Regions from separate parts of the Gordonia sp. DT101 genome, predicted to be linked through region 2. Evidence: predicted binding sites of a transcription regulator. Region 2 holds the regulator's gene; the other holds the start of a gene.
The links. The regulator HspR, encoded in region 2, represses chaperone genes until heat shock. The targets are predictions, from matches to a motif close to ANNTGAGTNNNNNNNACTCANNT.

Region 1: the regulator HspR is predicted to act here: its motif matches at 3,607-3,629, upstream of clpB (ATP-dependent chaperone ClpB).

The regions. Positions count from the first base shown of each region.
Region 1 covers NZ_JBNCLX010000002.1:342,770-349,409, reverse strand. The annotation lists gene ACLQ3I_RS08145 (MFS transporter) at 1-284, shown strand, start outside; gene ACLQ3I_RS08140 (DinB family protein) at 394-903, shown strand; gene clpB (ATP-dependent chaperone ClpB) at 985-3,537, opposite strand; gene ACLQ3I_RS08130 (alpha/beta hydrolase fold domain-containing protein) at 3,770-4,870, opposite strand; gene ACLQ3I_RS08125 (flavin-containing monooxygenase) at 4,900-6,534, opposite strand; gene ACLQ3I_RS08120 (NAD(P)H-dependent flavin oxidoreductase) at 6,545-6,640, opposite strand, start outside.
Region 2 covers NZ_JBNCLX010000002.1:223,721-230,360, forward strand. The annotation lists gene dnaK (molecular chaperone DnaK) at 61-1,917, shown strand; gene grpE (nucleotide exchange factor GrpE) at 1,914-2,621, shown strand; gene dnaJ (molecular chaperone DnaJ) at 2,818-4,017, shown strand; gene ACLQ3I_RS07570 (heat shock protein transcriptional repressor HspR) at 4,020-4,415, shown strand; gene ACLQ3I_RS07575 (hypothetical protein) at 4,479-5,618, shown strand; gene ACLQ3I_RS07580 (FAD-binding oxidoreductase) at 5,652-6,640, opposite strand, start outside.

The DNA of each region.
Region 1 (6,640 bases), 120 kb from region 2:
AGCAGGTCGGCGGCTCGGTCGGCGTTGCACTCCTGAGCACGATTGTGGCGCAGGTGTTGTCCAACGACAGCCGCAGCGCCATGGCGCTCGATCCGACCACCCGACAGCCTGTTCCGGTGAACCCGGCGGGCTTCATGTCCGCGAGTATCCACAGCTACGACGTGGCCTTCTATTGCGGCGCCGGGTTCATGTTCCTCGCGTTCCTGGTCGTCACCGGCATGATCCGGATGGGACGACACGAGTTGGGCGACGAAACGCAGAATGCGGCGGTCGTCGCGGCCTGATCGCGGGCACACGCCACTGACGGCGGCCGAGAACCCCTGCACCATGTCGGTGCAGGGGTTCTCGGTGTGACTCGCTCGATGTCATGGCGAGATGCCACCATCGGCGACCATGACGACCAAACGCCCGGTGCCGCCGATGAACGACGACGAACGAACCACGCTGGAGGGTTGGCTGGACTTCTACCGCGCGACGCTCGCACAGAAGTGCGACGGTCTCGACGACGAGCAACTCCGCACCGCGTCGACCGAGCCGTCGACCTTGACGCTCCTGGGTCTGGTCCAGCACCTGGCGGAGGTGGAACGGAACTGGTTCCGCCGCGTACTGCTCGGGGAGCAGATCGGCCCGATTTATGACAGCAGCTCTCGACCCGTCGGCCATGATGGCGGATTCGAGCTCGCCGAGGAGTCGTCGTACCGCCGCGCCGAAGAGATCAGGCAGAATGAGATCACCCGGGCGCGGGAGAATTGCGCGACCCGAGAATTGCCCGACACCAGTTCATTTGGTGGTGGTGATGTGAGTCTGCGCTGGATCTACACACACATGATCGCCGAGTACGCGCGACATTGCGGCCACGCCGACTTAATTCGCGAAAGCATCGACGGGGTGACCGGCGTGTGACGACAGCAATCGTCCCCGAGGGGTGGTACCGAGGGGAATACCCCTCGGGCCGCCCTCTCGGGGACGATCTCGGTCACCAGATCAGCCGAGCACCAACGATTCTCCGTCGGCACCGACGTCCACCGGCACGATGTCACCATCGGTGACGTCGCCCGCCAGCAACGCCTTCGCCAGCCGATCGCCGATCGACTTTTGCACCAGCCGCCGCAACGGACGGGCACCGTAGAGCGGGTCGAAGCCACGCTCGGCCAGCCACTCCTTGGCCTTCGGCGTCACCTGCAGTTCCAGGCGGCGCTGTGCCAGCCGCTTACCGAGCTGCGCCAACTGGATGTCCACGATGGACACGAGCTCTTCCGGGCTCAGCGCGTCGAAGATCACCACGTCGTCGAGCCGATTGATGAACTCCGGCTTGAAGGCTGCGCGGACCGCCGCCATCACCTGGTCCTTGTCGCCACCCGAACCGAGGTTCGAGGTGAGGATGAGGATGGTGTTGCGGAAGTCGACCGTTCGGCCCTGCCCGTCGGTCAGGCGACCTTCGTCGAGGACCTGCAGCAGCACGTCGAAGACGTCCGGGTGGGCCTTCTCGACCTCGTCGAACAGCACCACCGTGTACGGACGTCGCCGCACCGCCTCGGTGAGCTGACCGCCGGACTCGTAGCCGACGTAGCCGGGAGGTGCGCCGACGAGCCGCGCGACGCTGTGCTTCTCGCCGTACTCACTCATGTCGATCCGGACCATCGCACGCTCATCGTCGAACAGGAACTCCGCCAACGCCTTCGCGAGCTCGGTCTTGCCGACACCCGTCGGCCCGAGGAACAGGAAAGACCCCAACGGACGGTTCGGATCGGCGACACCCGCCCTGGCACGTCGCACCGCGTCGGAGACTGCCTGCACGGGCGCCTGCTGTCCGATGACCCGTTGTCCGAGTTCGTCTTCCATCCGCAACAGCTTCGCGGTCTCGCCCTCCAGCATGCGGCCGGCGGGGATGCCGGTCCACGCCGACACGACCTGCGCGACGTCGTCGGGCCCGACCTCCTCCTGCAGCATCACGTCCTGGCCGGGGTCGGTGCCGGTCTTCTCCAGCGCCGCCGTGAGTTCCTTCTCGAGGCTCGGAATCTTGCCGTACCGCAGTTCTGCGGCCCGGCCCAGATCGCTGTCGCGCTCGGCCCGATCCGCCTCGCCGCGAAGCCTTTCGAGTTCCTCCTTGGTGTCCCGGACGGCGTCGATGGCGGTCTTCTCCGACTGCCAGCGTGCCGAGAGCTCGTTGAGCTTCTCCTTCTGGTCGGCCAGTTCGCCGCGCAGTTTCTCCAGACGTTCCTTCGACGCCGCGTCGGTCTCCTTCTCCAGGGCGACCTCTTCGACCTCGAGGCGGCGGACGATGCGCTCGACCTCGTCGATCTCGACGGGACGGGAGTCGATCTCCATGCGCAGTCGCGACGCGGCCTCGTCGACGAGGTCGATGGCCTTGTCGGGCAGGAACCGCGAGGTGATGTAGCGGTCGGAGAGCGTGGCGGCCCCCACCAGCGCGGAATCGGTGATGCGCACGCCGTGGTGCACCTCGTAGCGGTCCTTGAGTCCACGCAGGATGCCGATGGTGTCCTCGACCGTCGGCTCCCCCACGTACACCTGCTGGAATCGCCGCTCCAGAGCGGCGTCCTTCTCGATGTACTGGCGGTACTCCTCCAGCGTGGTGGCGCCGACCATCCGCAGCTCACCGCGGGCGAGCATCGGCTTGATCATGTTGCCGGCGTCCATCGCGGAGTCGCCGGTCGCGCCTGCGCCCACGATGGTGTGCAACTCGTCGATGAAGGTGATGACCTGACCGGCCGATCCCTTGATCTCCTCGAGGACGGCCTTGAGCCGCTCCTCGAACTCGCCGCGATACTTGGCGCCGGCCACCATCGAGCCCATGTCGAGGGAGACGACCGTCTTGTTCCGTAGCGATTCCGGGACGTCGCCCGCGATGATCCGCTGGGCCAGGCCCTCGACGATCGCCGTCTTGCCGACGCCGGGCTCACCGATCAGCACCGGGTTGTTCTTGGTGCGGCGCGAGAGCACCTGCACCACACGGCGGATCTCGGTGTCACGACCGATGACCGGGTCGAGTTTGCCCTCACGCGCAGCCGCCGTCAGGTCGGTGGAGTACTTCTCCAGCGCCTGATAGGTCTGCTCGGGGTCGGGCGTGGTGACACGAGCATTGCCGCGCACGGCGACGAACGCCTCCTGCAAGGCCTGCGGCGTCGCGCCCGCGTTGGCCAGCAACTTGGCGGTGTCGGAGTCGCCGGTGGCCAGGCCGACGAGGATGTGCTCAGTCGAGACGTATTCGTCGCTGAGCTCACCGGCGAGCTGCTGAGCTGCAGTGATGGCCGCGATCGACTCGCGGGAGAGTTGCGGGTGCGCGCTCGCACTGGCCACCGTCGGCGCCCGATCCACCAGCCCCTGGGCCTGCGCACGAACGGTCGACGGATCCACGCCGACCGCTTTGAGCAGAGGTGTGGCGATGCCGTCGGACTGATCGAGCAGGGCCACCAGGATGTGTGCGGGACGTACGTCGGAATTACCGGCAGCGGCCGCCGCCTGCAGGGCAGTGCTCAGCGCAGCCTGTGTCTTGGTGGTCGGGTTGAAGCTGTCCACTCGCGTACCTTTCTCTCTTTAGTCCAATAGGCTCAAGTATGAGCCATACGGGAGAGAGAACGCCAGCAGAGTTGAGTGTATTCCGCTCAACTCTGGTCGACACATCGTCGATTTTCCGCTCGGACTGGCGGCACAGGCGGTAGACGAATCGACGGTCGGGACCGCCGGTTCGTCTGATCACCCGTCGGTTCGTCCTATGACAATGCCGTGGCCGACAGATGTGCCGAGGGCTTCACAGACTGTCCGCGAACCGTTTGATGTCGGCAATGGTCGCGTCATGCGCCTCGCGGACCGACGTCGGGAAGATGGTCTCGGCAGCATGGGTGAGGCCCAGGTTCACACGTCCATGGGCGACGACGCCTGCCTGAACAAGCTTCCGGAAATAGGCTCTGCCTTCATCGCGGAGCGGGTCGAGTTCGTTCACGGAGATGACGTGAGGCGGCAGTCCGCGAAGGTCGTCGACACTGGCGAAGTATGGCCAGCACTGCGGATTGTCGGCGTTTCCGAAGTCCGGGTCGTAGGTGGCCGCAAGGACATCGAGTCTCGAGCACGAGGCGAAGTACCCGTCGTTCTCGATCATCGACGGCAACTCCCGCAGCTTTCGTTCGTCGCTCCACGCATAGCCACCGCTGATGAACGGCACCATGGCGTAGACACCGTCGACCATGCCGATCGTCCCGTCGCGGGCCGCTTTCAACGCCGTTGCCAGCGCGAGATTTCCACCACCCGACTCGCCCTGGAGAACGATCGTCGAGACGCCCAACCGCTCCCGCTCGGCATGCACCCAGCCGAGTGCGCTGAGGCAGTCGTTCAGTCCGGCGGGGAACGGGTGAGGACCGCCGACACCGCCGGCATTGCGGAAGTCCACGGCGACCACCACCAGCCCGGCACCGGCGAGCGCCATGCACCAGCCGTTGTGAACGGGGCCGTCGACAGCGAGCATCGTCATGCCGCCACCGTGCAGGTAGATCACCGCCGGCAGCGGCCCGGTGGTCCCGGAAGGTCGAAAGATGTTGAGGGCGATGTCGTTGCCGTCGACACCTCGAACCTCCCCGGTGGTCCGCTCGACGGCGGGACCGCAAGAAGGCGTCTCGTTCAATGCGGCGTAGAAGGTCTCGAAGCCCTGCTCAGTGGTGGCCACCACGGCCAGCCGGTCGGCATGCGAACTGGTGCGATCCACCGTCGACGGTCCACTGTTCGCGGCGAACCCGAAGCGCTTCAGCGTCGCGAGCAGATCAGGGTTCATCCGACTGTCAGTGGAGAGATCCATCGCCGGATCGGACAGGCGCCCTTCCTGCTTCGGCGACGGTCGGGCGTCCGCTTCCGATGTCATCGTTCTGCCCTCATCATTGTCCCCCTCGGTCATGACAGTACAAAACCCTGGTATCCGTTGGCCTCGATCTCACGCAAGCGCCTGCCGTACTCGACCACACCGGCCGGATAGATCCCGAATGAATGACCGGTCGCCCCTTCGACCGCGTTCCAGAACCATCCCGACTTGGTCTCCGCGTAGAGCGTCATACTGACCACCTCCGCCACGTGCGCAGTCCATTCGTCGCACGCGGCCTGCGTCGGCTCGATCCGGCTGAGGCCGTTGTCGCGCATGTGTCGCATCAGCGAGTCGAGGAACAGTGCCTGATGCTCGATACAGCGGGGAATGTTGCCGCCCATGGCCTGTGGCCCTCCGAGCATCAAGAGATTGGGGAATCCGTAAGTCCCCAGACCGGCCACAGTATTCGGCCCCTGTCGCCAGGAGTCGCCGAGTGATGCCCCGTCGCGACCGCGGATGTCAATCCGCTCGAAAGCGCCGGTCACCGAGTTGAACCCCGTTGCGTAGATGATGACGTCGAACTCGAATTCCCTTTCGGTGGTGCGAATCCCGTTCTCGGTGATTTCTGCCAGCGGAGTCTCGGTGGTGTCCACGAGTTCGACATTCGGCTGGTTGTAGACCTCGTAGTAACCGGTCTCGTAGGGCGGTCTCCGCTGCCCGAAGCCGTGGTCGACGGGGATCAGCTTCTTCGCCACTTCAGGATCCTCGACACGCGCACGAATCTTCTCCGCGAGGAACTCCGAGAACTCCGCGTTCAGCTCCTTCGTCCGGATCACCTCGATGAAATTGGTGTACAGGCGGGCGAACCCTCTTCGGCCATAAAGTGTTTCGTACCAATGTCGCCGTTCCTCCGGACTGAAGGAAAGTGCCGAAGCGGTGATCGGACCGTGAATGAAGCCGCCGCGGGTGGTTCGTGTCTTGGTCCAGATCGCCTCGTATTGCCCCTTGATCTCAGCCATCTCCAGCGGGGTGATCGGCTCGTTGTTCAAGGGCGGACACCAGTTCGGGCTGCGCTGAAAGACCGTCAGTGAGCCGACGATCGGCCCGATGGCGGCGATGGTTTGCACCCCGCTCGACCCGGTTCCGATGACGGCCACCCGCTTGTCCTTGAGGTCGAGACCTCCTTTCGGCCACCGGGCGGTGTGCGCCACCGCACCCGAGAACCGTTCCCGACCAGGGATGTTGGGATACTTGGGGTCTGAGAGGATGCCGATACCCGTGATGAGGAATCGGGTGCGGTAACGGTCGCCGTCGGCGGTCGTGACCAGCCAGGTACCGCCGTCGGGATCCCAATGCGCGGAGGTGACGGCAGTACCGAGTTTCATGAACGGGCGCAGGTCGAGCGCGTCGACGACATAGTTGAAGTAGCGCTCATTCTCGGGCTGGCCGCAGAAGTGCTCCGACCAGTCCCAACCGTTCCGGAGCTCCTCGGAGAAGAAATATCCGTAGCTGTAGCTCTCGGAATCGAGCCGCGCGCCAGGATAGCGATTCCAGTGCCACGTGCCCCCTACACCGTCTGCGGCGTCGACCGCGATCGCGTCGAAACCCGCCGACCGGAGCCGGTGAAGCGCTTCGATGCCCGACACCCCGCAACCTACGATGAATGCATCGAGCACAGTCTCGCCGCCGGCATTGGTTGCAGTGACCTGTGTATCCGCTTGTGTCATGGGCTCTCCTTCAATCCTGGTCGATCTGCGGGCGGCGGCATGCATCGGCATACTCGGACCGCAGTTGCTGGACGATCTCGCCGACGGTGGGGATGCCGTCGATGAA
Region 2 (6,640 bases):
GTAAACGGCTCGGGCCCGGCCACGTACTTGGGTGCAACCCATGAACCAGGAGGAGAACACATGTCTCGTGCAGTTGGAATCGACCTCGGCACCACCAACTCGGTGGTCTCCGTGCTCGAAGGCGGCGAAGCCGCTGTCATCGCCAACGCCGAAGGCTCCCGGACGACCCCGTCGGTGGTCGCATTCGCGCGCAACGGCGAGGTGCTGGTCGGGCAGCCGGCGAAGAATCAGGCGGTCACCAACGTTGATCGCACCATCCGTTCGGTCAAACGCCACATGGGCGAGGGTGACTGGACCGTCGGTGTCGACGACAAGCAGTACACCCCCCAGGAGATCAGCGCGCGCACGCTCATGAAGCTGAAGCGCGACGCCGAGTCCTACCTCGGCGAGGACGTCACCGACGCGGTGATCACCGTCCCCGCCTACTTCAACGACTCGCAGCGTCAGGCCACCAAGGAAGCCGGCCAGATCGCCGGCCTCAACGTGCTGCGCATCGTCAACGAGCCGACCGCTGCCGCACTGGCCTACGGTCTCGACAAGGGCGAGAAGGAACAGACCATCCTCGTCTTCGACCTCGGTGGCGGCACGTTCGACGTCTCGCTGCTGGAGATCGGCGACGGTGTGGTCGAGGTCCGTGCGACCTCGGGCGACAACCTCCTCGGTGGCGACGACTGGGATCAGCGCATCGTCGACTGGCTCGTCGACAAGTTCAAGAGCCAGAACGGCATCGACCTGACCAAGGACAAGATGGCCATGCAGCGGCTGCGTGAGGCCGCCGAGAAGGCCAAGATCGAACTGTCTGCTTCGCAGAGCACGTCGATCAACCTGCCGTACATCACCGTCGACGCCGAGAAGAACCCGCTGTTCCTCGACGAGCAGTTGAGCCGCAGCGAGTTCCAGAAGATCACCTCGGACCTGCTGGAGCGGACCCGGTCGCCTTTCCAGGCCGTCATCAAGGACGCCGGCATCGCCGTCGGCGACATCGATCACGTTGTCCTGGTGGGCGGCTCGACCCGTATGCCTGCCGTGACCGAGCTGGTCAAGGAGCTCACCGGTGGTCAGGAGCCCAACAAGGGCGTCAACCCCGATGAGGTCGTCGCGGTCGGCGCGGCCCTGCAGGCCGGCGTGCTGCGCGGCGAGGTCAAGGACGTGCTGCTGCTCGACGTGACCCCGCTGAGCCTCGGCATCGAGACCAAGGGCGGCGTGATGCACAAGCTGATCGAGCGCAACACCACCATCCCGACCAAGAGGTCGGAGACCTACACGACGGCAGAGGACAATCAGCCGTCCGTGCAGATCCAGGTCTATCAGGGTGAGCGCGAGATCGCCTCGCACAACAAGCTGCTCGGTTCGTTCGAGCTCGGTGGTATCGCCCCGGCACCGCAGGGTGTCCCGCAGATCGAGGTGACCTTCGACATCGACGCCAACGGCATCGTGCACGTCACCGCGAAGGACAAGGGCACCGGCAAGGAGAACAGCATCCGCATCCAGGAGGGCTCGGGCCTGAGCAAGGACGAGATCGACCGGATGATCAAGGATGCCGAGGCGCACGCCGACGAGGACCGGACGCGTCGCGAGGAGGCGGAAACCCGCAACCAGGCCGAGTCGCTGGTCAACCAGACCGAGAAATTCCTCAAGGAGAATGAGGACAAGGTCCCCGGCGAGGTGAAGGACAAGGTCGAGGCGGCCATCGCGGAGGCGAACGAGTCCCTCAAGGGCACCGACCTCGCAGCGATCAAGTCGGCCGTCGAGAAGCTCTCGGCCGAGTCCCAGGAGATGGGACAGGCGATCTATGCCGCCTCGGCTGCGGAGTCGCCCAACGGTGAGGCAGCCGAAGGTGAGGCCGCCGGCGGCGACAACGACGTCGTGGACGCCGAGGTTGTCGACGAGCCGTCGAACTCCGGGGACAACAAATGACCGCTGGCGAGCCGGCAGGCACGTATCCGGGTGCCGGGAGCGGAGCGAGCGGGCCCAATGGACCCGACGAGCCGGTCACGGTGTCCGACCGTCGACGCATCGACCCCGAGACGGGCGAGGTGCGCGACGCGGCGGGCGCCGGACCGGGCCCGGCGGACGCCGAGCCGGCAGCAGACGAGCAATCCGACCAGTCAGCGGAAACCGACGCGGACGCGGCGGCCGATCAGGTCGATGCGCGTATCGCCGAGTTGACCACCGATCTGCAGCGTGAACGCGCGCAGTTCGCCAACTTCCGGCGACGTGCCGCAGACGAGAAGCAGGGATCGGTCGCCTACGGCAAGCAGGTGCTGATCGAGAAGCTGCTCCCGATCCTCGACGATCTCGACCGCGCCCGTGCGCACGGCGACCTCGAAGACGGACCCATGCGGACCATGGCCGACAAGCTCAGCGCTGCGCTGGGTGCCGAAGGGCTGATCAAGTTCGGAGAGTCCGGCGACGCGTTCGATCCGGAACTCCACGAGGCGGTCCAGCACGAGGGCGAGGGTGCCCATCCGGTCATCGGTTCGGTGTATCGCGGTGGGTACCGTCTCGGCGAGCGGGTGATCCGCACCGCGATGGTGACGGTCACCGATCCGGTCGACGGGACCCCCGACGGCAGCACGGGCGGAGCAGTGCCGGAAAACGAAGAAACTGGTGCACAATAAGGCAACCGTCCTCGCTCCCTGAGGTGCGAGGAGCGTAGCGACGAGCCACGAAGGGGCGGCTGCGGCAGGCCCCTTCGTGGCTCGCTTCGCTCGCACCTCAGGGAACGGAGAGGCGGCCCCTCGCACCTCGGGGAGCGGAGCGACAGCGAAGACAACTACATCCAGACAACTGAGACAACGAAGGAGGTGACGTCTGGTGGCTCCACAGCGTGAGTGGTTGGAACACGACTTCTACAAGGACCTGGGCGTTGCTTCTGACGCTTCGGCTGAAGAGATCAAGAAGGCCTACCGCAAGCTCGCACGCGAGCTGCACCCGGATGCGAACCCGGGTGACACGGCGGCCGAGGAGCGCTTCAAGCGGGTGTCCGAAGCCCACAGCGTGCTGTCCGACGCCGAGAAGCGCAAAGAGTACGACGAGACCCGCGCGATGTTCGCCGGTGGGCGATTCCGTGGCGGCGGCAACGGCTTTCCCGGCGGCTTCCCGGGCGGCGGCACAACCTATACGACGACGACGGGTGGCGCCGACTTCAACATCGGCGACCTGTTCGGCAACGGCGGCGGTACGGCCGACTCGGCAGGCGGATTCGGCGACCTCTTCGAGGGACTGTTCAATCGCGGGCCGCGGTCGTCGACGGCGACGCGTCCCAAGCGTGGCAACGACCTCGAGACCGAGACCACGCTGACCTTCAAGGATGCCGCGCAGGGCACCACGGTCCCGCTCCGGGTGACCAGCCCGGCGCCGTGCACCACGTGTCACGGCAGCGGGGCAAAGCCCGGCACGAGCCCACGAGTCTGCCCGAACTGCAACGGTTCCGGATTCGTCAGCCGTAATCAGGGAGCGTTCGGATTCAGCGAACCCTGCCAGGATTGCCAGGGCACCGGATCACGTATCGACGACCCCTGCACCGACTGCGACGGCTCCGGCGTGAGGGTTCGTGCGCGGACCATCAACGTCCGCATTCCCGCGGGCGTGGAAGACGGACAGCGTATTCGGCTCGCGGGCCAAGGCGAGGCGGGTCCTCGCGGCGCGCCGTCGGGAGACCTGTACGTCGTCGTCCATGTACGTTCGGACAAGGTCTTCACCCGAAGCGGTAATGACCTCAAGGTCCAACTGCCCGTGAGCATCTCGGAGCTGGTCCTGGGCGCCACGGTGTCCGTGCCGACACTCGACGGGACGGTCGGGGTGAAGATCCCGGCCAACACGACCGACGGCCGCACACTCCGCGTCCGTGGTCGAGGCGTGCCGAAGCGTTCCGGTGGGGCAGGCGATCTCCTGGTCACCGTGAAGGTCGCGGTGCCACCCAAGCTCGACGACGCGGCGGCCGAGGCCATGCGTCGCTACGCCGAGGCCGAGAAGGCCGGCGGCTTCGATCCGCGCGCCGGGTGGGGGCGATGATGATGGCCGGCAAGTTCGAGAGTGAGGGCGGCGCGACCTTCATGATCTCGGTTGCCGCCGAACTCGCCGGCATGCACGCTCAGACGTTGCGCACCTACGACCGGCTCGGTCTCGTCACACCCCAGCGCACCAGCGGCGGCGGGCGGCGGTACTCGGCGCGCGACGTCGACTTGCTCCGCGAGATCCAACGGCTCTCCCAGGAGGAGGGCGTCAACCTCGCAGGAATCAAGCGGATCATCGATCTGAGCAATCAGGTCGACGCTCTGCAACAGCGGGTGCGCGAACTCCAGACCGAGGTGGACAACATTCCGCACCGCCGCAGCGGCGAGCTCGTGCCGGTCCCGCGCACCAGCGCACTGGTGGTATGGCAGCCGCGTCGCAAGCGCAAAGCCGACTGATCGCCGTCGGGAACCACCCGCTACCCTGACTCCCGACAACGTCGCCGGAGACAGGACAGGACCATGGCCGAGACGCAGAGCACCCGCACCCAGGGCAGCTCGATCTCGGCCGGCTCGGTGCTCGGCATCTCCGTCATCGAAGACCAGATCGTCTCGGTCGTGCGCGGTGCCGACGGCGAGATCGTCGCGAGCAATCTGGTCGATCTCTCCGACCCTTCGGCGCAGAGCGCGCAGACCGCCATCCATGAGCTGGTCGACTCCGTGCCGTACGACATCGACCGGATCGGCATCGCGTGTGCGCGACCGGCCACCCAGAGCTATCTGCAGGCGAACCTCTCGCCCGGGACGTCACGTCCGGGTTGGTACGAGAAGGTCGCGGTCACCGACATGCCCGCCGCGCTCGCCGAGGTTGCGCGGGGCGCAGCCGGCGTCCGCGGCATCATCGCCGTCGTCGATCTGGATCGGACCGCCGTCCCGTCGCCGGGCTCGTCCGTGGTGACGCTGGACTCGGCGACCGGCGAGGTGCTCGGGACCGCGGAGTTCGCCTACGGTTCGCCAGGACCCGTGACCGATCCGGCACACGCCACCTCGGTCGCAGAGGCCGTGATCGCGGCGCCCGGCGGATCGTCGGTGACGTCGGTGCTGTGCACCGGACCGGGCGCCGACGTGCCCGGTGCGGTAGCTGCATTGGGTTACGCATTGGCTCGCCCGGTGGCCGCTGCCGACCAGCCGGCCTTGTCCTCCGCGGTGGGCGCTGCGATCCTGGCGTTGCGGCCCGGAGCGGTGCCGCGCGGTTCGTCGAATCGCCGTTGGTGGCTGATCGGCGCAGCGATGGCCGGTGCCCTGGTGCTCGGTGCGATCGCAGCGTCGGCGGTCTTCGCGGGCGTCGACGCAACCGAGGAGAAGGCGCCGACCACGACGACGGTGACTGCTGCGCCCTCGACCATCACCGTCACCTCGACGGCGCAGCCGACCACGGAGACCCAGACCGCCGTCGAGACCTCGACGGTGACCCGGGATCGGGAGACGGTCACCAAAACGACCACCGAGACGGAGTCGGCGTCGGACCCGGCCACGGTCACCGAGACGGAGACCGAGACCGAGACCACGACCGAGACCAGGTTCGGCGGTGGTGGCGAGGCCTCCGCGAACAAGTGGGCGCCACGGGCTTCGAAGCACACGAAGGACAAGCCCAGCCGGTGAACGGACCCGGGTCGGCGGCGCGGATGACCGCGCTCAGGTCACCGGATCGTGTTGAATCCGGCTCGCCGGGACGCCCGCGATCAGCAGCCGCCGCCGCGTCGCCTCGATCATCTGGGCTGAACCCGCGATGAGGACCTGACGGTCATCCCAGGGACCGGTCTGGGCCACCGCATCTCCCAGCGTGCCGATGATGTGCTCGATGCCGAGGGCTTCCGGCGTCGCCGTCGAGGTGATCCACCACGGGTCGCTGGTCTCCTCCGACACGGCGGTGACGGTCAGCCACGGATTGGTGCCGGCGATGCGGCGCAGCACGGCAAGGTCGTAGTGCTCACCGGGATGACGCATCCCGTAGAAGATGTGCGTCGGCGGCGAGTCCGCTCGCTTCGACATCTCGATGAGCAGCGCCCGCAGCGGCGCGAGACCGGTGCCGCCCGCCACCATGAGCACCTTTTGATCACGCTCGACATGTAAAGTTCCGTGGCCTTGCGCGAAATACCAGGTGTCACCGCTCCGGGTCTCCCCGACGATCGCAGAACTGACCGTTCCACCGGCCACCGCGCGCACATGGAATTCCAGTTCACCGGCGGGGTTCGGCGGAATGGCAGGGGACAGGTTCCGCCACATCCGAGGTCGCTGCGGGATCTGCACCTCCAGGTACTGCCCGACGACGAAGCGCAACGGTGCCTTGGTGATCAGGCGAACCACCGCCAGGTCACGGGTGATCCGGAACTTCTCCACCACCTCGGCCGACCACAACGCGGGATGCGGGGCCGTCTCGGCCGCACCACGCATGACACCCGTGGTCAGCATCATCGCCTGCGTCACGGTCTGCGCGGATTCGTCGTCCCAGTAGTCGCCGAGCACCGATGCGAACTCGGCGATCAAAGCCTGATAGATGATGCCGTAATGCTCGGGCCGCACGCCGAACTTGCGATGGTCCCGACCGAGTTGTGCAAGGAACTCGATCAGTTCGTCGTGTCCGTCCTCGCGTGGCACCACGTCGAGGACGTGGTCGATGACGT